Linked DNA regions of Desulfovibrio desulfuricans. The protein of the gene in region 1 interacts with the protein of each later gene in a pairwise test. Links are inferred from orthologs where the notes say so. Each region holds a gene or a part of one and is shown on either strand. Other genes may lie near its edges.

The links. Proteins that work in one complex are often made in the same cells at the same time.
Region 2: the proteins of thrS (region 1) and rplA interact in binary tests that used the Escherichia coli proteins (3 or more experiments, as listed by UniProt). The link is inferred for Desulfovibrio desulfuricans from one-to-one orthologs.

What each region holds. Positions count from the first base shown.
Region 1 is NZ_JANFYZ010000013.1:39,848-43,717, forward strand. The notes cover bases 1-2,933. They hold thrS (threonine--tRNA ligase), read right to left. Parts: upstream 2,467-2,933; coding sequence 535-2,466; downstream 1-534. Other genes in these bases: infC (translation initiation factor IF-3), read right to left, coding at 1-533; trmFO (methylenetetrahydrofolate--tRNA-(uracil(54)-C(5))-methyltransferase (FADH(2)-oxidizing) TrmFO), read right to left, coding at 2,890-2,933. In the rest of the region: more of trmFO, read right to left, coding at 2,934-3,870. UniProt on the Escherichia coli protein: Catalyzes the attachment of threonine to tRNA(Thr) in a two-step reaction: L-threonine is first activated by ATP to form Thr-AMP and then transferred to the acceptor end of tRNA(Thr). The rate-limiting step is amino acid activation in the presence of tRNA.
Region 2 is NZ_JANFYZ010000002.1:189,863-193,744, forward strand. The notes cover bases 466-3,410. They hold rplA (50S ribosomal protein L1), read right to left. Parts: upstream 2,320-3,410; coding sequence 1,612-2,319; downstream 466-1,611. Other genes in these bases: rplL (50S ribosomal protein L7/L12), read right to left, coding at 487-867; rplJ (50S ribosomal protein L10), read right to left, coding at 919-1,443; rplK (50S ribosomal protein L11), read right to left, coding at 2,490-2,912; nusG (transcription termination/antitermination protein NusG), read right to left, coding at 2,979-3,410. In the rest of the region: more of nusG, read right to left, coding at 3,411-3,551; preprotein translocase subunit SecE, read right to left, coding at 3,560-3,799. UniProt on the Escherichia coli protein: One of the primary rRNA binding proteins, it binds very close to the 3'-end of the 23S rRNA. Forms part of the L1 stalk. It is often not seen in high-resolution crystal structures, but can be seen in cryo_EM and 3D reconstruction models.

The DNA.
Region 1 (3,870 bases):
GACTGCTTTTTGGGCACCAGCATCATCTGCAAGGTGCGGCCTTCGGCGCGGGCTTCCTGATCCACCTTGGCGATATCGGCAAGGTCTTGCACAACCCGTTCAAGAATGGCCATGCCGCGATCTTTATGCACAATTTCGCGGCCCCTGAAAAACACCGTAATCTTACAGCGGTCACCCTCTTCAAGAAAACGGCGAATGTGGCGGACCTTGGTTTCGTAATCATGATCGTCGGTTTTGGGACGAACCTTGATTTCCTTAATCTGCACCACGGCCTGCCGCTTTTTGGCTTCCTGCTTCTTTTTCTGCTGTTCGTACTTGAACTTGCCGTAGTCCATTATGCGACAAACGGGCGGTTCAGAAGTGGAAGCCACTTCCACAAGATCCATGCCGGCTTCTTTGGCCCGGTCAATAGCATCGTTGCGTTGCAGAATTCCAAGCTGCTCGCCATCGGCGGCGATCACGCGCACTTCACGGGCGCGGATCATCTCGTTGCGACGCACGCCGTCCTGCGGCATGTCGCGACGGAATCTCATATTAGGCGAAGCTATAGCGCATCCCTCCTTGTTTGAAAGGCTCTTCGGCGTCCGTCCGGATCAGCGCGGCGATTTCCGCTACGGATTTGAGCCCCATATTGTCCCCATTGCGCAGGCGCACATTGGCGCCGCCCGCCTGCACTTCTTTTTCCCCCACCACCAGAATATACGGAACCTTGGCCAGCTGCGCCTCGCGCACCTTGAAGCCCAGTTTCTCGTTACGGGTATCGGCGGTGGCGCGAATGCCCATCGCCTTGAGTTCTTCGCACATCTTGAGGGTGGCTTCGTCGCCCGCTTCCGTCACGGTAAGCAGACGGGCCTGCTCGGGCGCAAGCCATGTGGGCAGCGCACCGGCAAAGTTCTCAACGAGAATGCCGATGAACCGCTCAAGCGACCCCATGATGGCCCGGTGCACCATGACCGGGCGGTGCTTTTCGCCGTCCTGACCCACATAGGTGAGGTCAAAACGTTCCGGCAGGGTAAAATCAACCTGTATCGTTGAGCATTGCCATTCACGGCCAATGCAGTCAAGCAGTCGCACGTCAATTTTGGGGCCGTAAAACGCGCCGTCTCCCTCATTGATCTCGTAGGGCAGTCCGGCCTTTTCCACAGCCCTGGTGAGCGCGTTGGTGGCAAGCTCCCACGCTTCGTCCGTGCCGATGCTGCTCTCGGGCCGGGTGGAAACGGCAACCTTGTACTGGAAGCCGAAGAGATTCATGAGGTCGCGGATAAGATGGATGACCTCAAGAATTTCACCCTCAAGCTGCTCGGGCGCGCACAGAATATGCGCATCGTCCTGCGTGAACTGGCGCACGCGCAACAGCCCGTGCAGCACGCCGCTCTTTTCGTGGCGGTGCACCACGCCCAGTTCAAAATAACGCTGGGGCAGATCGCGATAGCTGTGCAGCTCGTTGCCATAAATGAGCATATGCGAGATGCAGTTCATGGGCTTGACGCCGTAGGTGTCTTCCTCGATCTGCGTAAAATACATATTTTCGCGGTAGTGGTCGTAGTGGCCGGATTTCTGCCACGTTTCCACGCGCAGCAACTGCGGCCCCTGCACGATTTCGTATCCGCGCTTGAGATGCTCGCGCCGCCAGAAGTCTTCAAGAATGGTACGCACCATCATTCCTCTGGGCAACCAGAAGACCATGCCGGGAGCCACATCTTCCTTGAAGGTAAAGAGGCTCAACTCGCGGCCAAGCTTGCGGTGGTCGCGGCGCTTGGCTTCTTCAAGCTGCTTCAGGTAGGCGTCCAGAGCCTTCTGGTCGGCAAAGGCCGTGCCGTAAATGCGCGAAAGCATACGGTTTTTTTCATCACCGCGCCAATAGGCTCCGGCCACGCTCATGAGCTTTGCCGCCTTGGCAAAACCCGTGTGCGGCACGTGGGGGCCACGGCACAGATCCGTAAAATCACCGCAGGTATAGAGCGACACCGTGTCGGCATCAATGCTCTCAATCAGCTCAACCTTGTAGACTTCGCCCATATTGCGGAACACTTCAACAGCTTCCGCCTTGGGCAGCACCTTGCAGGTGAAAGGCTCGCGCGCATCGGCAATACGCTGCATTTCCGCTTCGATAGCGGGAAAATCTTCACTGGAGAAGGGCTTTTCCACGTCAAAGTCGTAGTAAAAACCAGTGTCGATGGAAGGGCCAATAGTGACCTTGGCAGTGGGGAAGAGACGCTTGACCGCCGCCGCCATGACGTGGGCGGTAGAATGGCGGATCATCTGCAGCCCCTCGGGCGAGTCGGCGTACACGGGCGCAAGCTCGGCGCAGCCGGCAGGCAGGGGTGCGGAAAGATCCAGCAGAGCGCCGTTATCGGCGCGCGCGGCCACAGCCGCCTTGAACTTTTTGCCGCTCAAGGCTTTTTGCAGGACAGAAGCAACGGAGTCACCGGCTTCCACCATCTGCCCTTCCACACGGACTTCCATGAAAAGCTCCTTACAAAAATACCCGGAGGCACATAAAACAAAGTGGGGAGGTAAACCTCCCCACTGCGCCGAATCCGGTCTTCGGGTCGCATCAAGCGACCTGTGCTATGGGCGGGGCCAAGGCCTTCCGCCGTTTAGGGGAACTATCCCCGAAGAGTCATTTGGTAGGAACGAACAGACTTGAACTGTTGACCCCTTCCGTGTCAAGGAAGTGCTCTAGCCACCTGAGCTACGCTCCTACATGAGGCAAGCGGTTATATAGCTACTCCCCATGCCGCCGTCAACACTTTTTTGACACATTGCCGCAATTTATCTCTGAAACCCTGATAGATGCGCCATGTACCTGCGTGTGTGAGCCGGAAAAACCATTACAACCACGTGTGCCAAATATCATTACAAAAAACGCAGGACGCTGCAAGCATCTTAAATAGCGCCTGCCTCGCGCTGCGCCGCAAGCCATTCGCCGAATGTTTCCTGCGCGCGGGCGGAATACAGGGCTTTGCGGTCTTTTTTACGCGCCCTTTCGCCCAGTTCCGGCACAAGGCCGAAGTGCGCGTTGGAGGGCTGAAAATGCTTTACCGGCGTGCGCAGATGGTTGAGCAGCCCGCCCAGGGCGCTTTCCACCGGCGGATGCGGCAGTTCAAGGCCACGTGCGCGGGCATTGAGCAGCAGGGCCAGCCACAGGCCGCTGGCGGCCGATTCCACATATCCCTCCACCCCTGTGATCTGCCCCGCCAGATACACGCCGGGCCGCGCCCGCAACGACAAATCCGGGGCCAGCACGTCTGGCGCGTTCACATAGGTATTGCGGTGCATGCTGCCAAAACGCGCAAACTCCGCATTTTCCATGCCCGGCACCAGCCGGAACACGCGCGCCTGCTCGCCCTGGGTCAGCTTGGTCTGGCAGCCCACAAGGTTGCAGGTTTCACTGTTGGCCTTTTCTGCCCGCAGTTGCAGAATGGCCCAAGGCCTGCGCCCTGTGCGCGGGTCCACAAACCCAACGGGTTTGAGGGGGCCAAAGGTCAGTGTGCGGGGGCCGCGCTCGGCAAGGGCCTCCACGGGCATGCAGCCTTCAAAATGCTTTTCCTGCTCAAACTCGTGGGCAGAGACCTTTTGCGCTTCCAGCAGGGCCGCATAAAAAACATCGTATTCGTCGCGGCTCATGGGGCAGTTGAGATAGTCCCCCTCGCCGTCGGCCTCGCCGTTTTCCTGCCCATAGCGGGAGGCGCGGAACACCACGTCCATATTAAGGGAGTGCGTCCATACAATGGGCGCGATGGCGTCATAAAAATAGCAGTGCTTTGCACCCACGGCTTCTGCCAGCGAGGCGGAAAGCCCCTCGGAGGCCATGGGCCCGGCAGCCAGCACCACAGCCCCGCCCTCGCCCGTAAAGGGCGCGAGCAC
Region 2 (3,882 bases), on another replicon or contig:
AATTGGGACGACTTAAAAGCGGAAAGGTTTGAGGGGGAAATTGCCCTCTGCTCGGTGAACGCAGAATGGTAGATTCATGTTACGACAGGCAGTCGAGGTGGGAATCTGACTGAATTTGCGGGCTGCAACCATTCATCATAGTTGCGCATTCGATCTGTCGCCAACCCTGACTGTGGAATGACTTAAGCCATCGATACGCGTACTGCAGGCAACATTCCGTAAGCGTTTACTGAAGAAAAATGGCAGGGAACCGACCCAAAAACAGAAGGGAAACAGCTTTTGCGTGGCGGGAGTTACTTGGATGCAAAGCCTGATTTGCTGGCGCCTGATCTGCGCAGGGAGGCAGGGTGTTTTGGCGGTAGTCTTGAAGGTTACTGAGCCTGACAGATATCAGGGCAAGGGCAAAACGGCCTGAGCGCCATGTCAAAGCAATAAAAAAGGCGGAACCCTAAGGTTCCGCCTCAAAAGCACGGTATAAAACCGAACTTACTTCACTTCGACGGTGGCGCCAGCTTCGGTCAGCTGCTTCTTGGCTTCTTCAGCTTCTTCCTTGGACACGCCTTCCTTCAGGGTAGCGGGGGCGCCGTCAACCTTTTCCTTGGCTTCCTTGAGGCCCAGGCTGGTCAGAGCGCGCACAACCTTGATGACGCCGATCTTGTTGGCGCCAGCTTCCTTCAGGATAACGTCGAACTCGGTCTTTTCTTCAGCGGCTTCAGCAGCGGCAGCGGGGGCAGCCATCATCATGGCGGCGGCAGGCGCAGCGGCGGAAACGCCGAACTTTTCTTCGAGTTCCTTGATGAACTCAGAAAGTTCGAGAACGGTCATATTGGAGATAAATTCAACAACTTCTTCTTTGGTAACGGCCATGATAAGTCTCCTGATCTTTGGCTTTAGTGCAAATAATTCGATGGTTGCTTGCTATGCGGCGTTGGATTTCTGATCTTCGATACCCTTGAGGGCATAAAGCAGACCACGCACCACGTTGGCGAACAGCGAAACAAAGTTGGTGGGCACGGCGTTCATGGTGCCGAGCAACTGACCGAGGAGCTGTTCCCTTCCGGGCAGCTTGGCCAGTGCGTCAATCTGGGCGGCATCCATAGCCTTGCCGTCCAGGCTGGCGCAGCGAAGCTCAAAGAGCTTGCTTTGCTTGGCAAAATCGCTGAGCGCCTTGGCCACCGCCACGGGGTCATCGAACCCAAAGGCTACGCCGCAGTTATCATGGAACTTGTCCTTGATAGCGTTGTGCGTACCGTCGGTCAGAGCAATACGGGCAAGCGTGTTTTTAACGACGAGATATTCGCCGCCTGCATTACGCAGAGAAACGCGCAGGTTCGTCAGCTCTTCCACCGTCATGCCCTTGAAGTCCGTGATAACCGCAAAAGAAGCCTTGTCGGCGCGGGCCTTAACGGCTTCAATAATTACGGCTTTTCCAGACCTGTTCACGTGATACCTCTCACGTTCGGGGTTGCCAGGTGGAATGCCGAGCCAAAGAAGAAGTGTCTGGACAGGGTATTAAGAGCTTGCGCCCACCTGTCGTCTTCGACTCGAATTCCGTATCCTTAGACAGATTGTGGGCGCACTGACATACAGTGCGCCCACAGCCTTGAGAGCTTAGCCCTCAAGAAATTTTTTAACCTGAGTCATGTCAACCTTGAAGCCAGGGCCCATGGTGGTGGACACTGCCATGGAGAGCATGTAGCTGCCCTTGGCGGCGGAAGGCTTAAGGCGGTTCACGGCGTCAAGCAGGGCCTTGAGGTTGCCCAGAATCTTTTCGGGGCCAAAGGAAACCTTGCCAAGGGGAGCGTGCAGCACGCCAGCCTTGTCAACCTTGAAGTCCACGCGACCGGCCTTAAGTTCGGTAACGGCCTTGGTCACATCAAAGGTGACGGAGCCGGTCTTGGCGTTGGGCATAAGGCCACGGGGGCCAAGCACGCGACCGATCTGGCCCACAAGAGCCATAACGTCGGGGGTAGCCACGGCGGCGTCAAATTCGAGCCAGCCTTCCTTGACCTTGGCGACCAGATCTTCGGCACCCACAACATCCGCACCGGCTTCGCGGGCTTCCGCCTGCTTTTCGCCCTTACAGAACACGGCCACGCGAACGGTCTTGCCAAGCCCGTGGGGCAGGGTCACAGCGCCGCGAACCATCTGGTCGGAATATTTGGGGTCAACGCCGAGGCGCACGGCCACGTCAACAGTTTCGTCAAATTTGGCAAAGGAAGCGCCAAGCGATTTGCTGACGGCGTCTTCAATGCTGAAGCGTTCCTGAAGGTTGTTGCCTTCAAGCGCCTTGCGGAAATTCTTGCCATGTGTGGGCATGAGATAATCCTTTCGTTTTGCATCTCCTGCCGAACTTTGTCTTGCGCAAAGGCGGCAGTACAATTGATTTCAACGATGGCTGCCAAGCGTTTTAAAGCTACTGCAGCCGTAAGACCAGTGTGCCGTATATGCAACGAGCGCCCAAGGGCGCTCACGGCTTTAAAAGGGCCTTACTTAACGTCAATGCCCATGCTGCGAGCGGTACCAGCAATGGACTTCACCGCAGACTCAATGCTTGCAGCATTCAGATCGGGCAGCTTCAGCTTGGCGATTTCTTCAATCTGCGCCATGCTCAGGCTACCAACCTTGTTGCGGTTGGGTTCGCCGGAACCCTTTTCAATTTTGGCGGCTTTCATGATCAGCACCGAGGCCGGGGGGGTCTTGGTGATGAAGGTGAAAGAGCGGTCGGCGTACACGGTGATGACCACAGGAATGATCGTGCCCTTCTGTTCCATGGTGCGGGCATTGAATTCCTTGCAGAAACCCATGATGTTCAGGCCGTGCTGACCGAGGGCAGGACCAACCGGCGGCGAGGGGTTAGCCGCGCCAGCGGGGATCTGCAGTTTGATTTTGGCAACTTCTTTCTTGGCCATTTGAGTTATCCTTCATCGCTGCTCGCGCAGTTCAAGGCAAAGCCCTGTCGCGCGGGGGGCAAGTCATTAACCTTTGGATACCTGCACGAAATCCAGTTCCACAGGGGTCTGACGACCAAAAATGGAAACGGAAACGCGCAGTTTCCCCTTGTCGTAGTTGACGTCTTCCACAACGCCATTGAAGCCGCCAAACGGCCCTTCAATAACGCGTACTTCGTCGCCGCGGTCAAAGTTGAACTTGGGCCGTGGCGTTTCCTGGCGAGACTCCATCAGGGAGAGAATGCGCTGTGCTTCACTCTCACGCATTGGGGTAGGACGGTTTTTGCCGCCCACAAAGCCGGTGACCTTGGGGATGGACTGTACCAGATGCCAGGAAAGATCCGTCATGGTCATACGCACCATGACATACCCGGGATAGAACTTGCGCGTAGAGGTGCGCTGTTGTCCACCCTTGGTAGGTTCAATAACCTTTTCAGTGGGAACAACAACTTCCTCAATAAGCCCTTCATCCTGCCCGGTGCGGCGCAACTCGTTAATGGTCTTCTGCACACGCTGCTCGAAACCCGAGTAGGTGTGCACGATGTACCAGCGAGCCTTTTTGCAGAGCTCGGAAGTTTCGTCGATAACAGGGTCTTTCATATCGGCCTTCAGGACAATAGGGTCTTGATCAGGGAAGACAGACCAAAGTCCACCAGCCCCAGGATGACAGCCATCACGGCTACAAAGCCCAAAACGGCCAAGGTGGCTTTGCGCGTTTCCTGCAACGTAGGCCAGGTGACCTTGCGCAATTCGGCCTTGGCGTCCTCAACGTAGCGAGTAAACCGTACGACAGGGTTCGGGCCTTTGTCCGCCTTAAGGTCGGCAGCTTGAGCTTGTTTTTTTGCCATGGTGTAATCCGGAGATAAAAAATGGCAGGGCAGGAGGGATTCGAACCCCCAACATGCGGTTTTGGAGACCGCCGCTCTAGCCG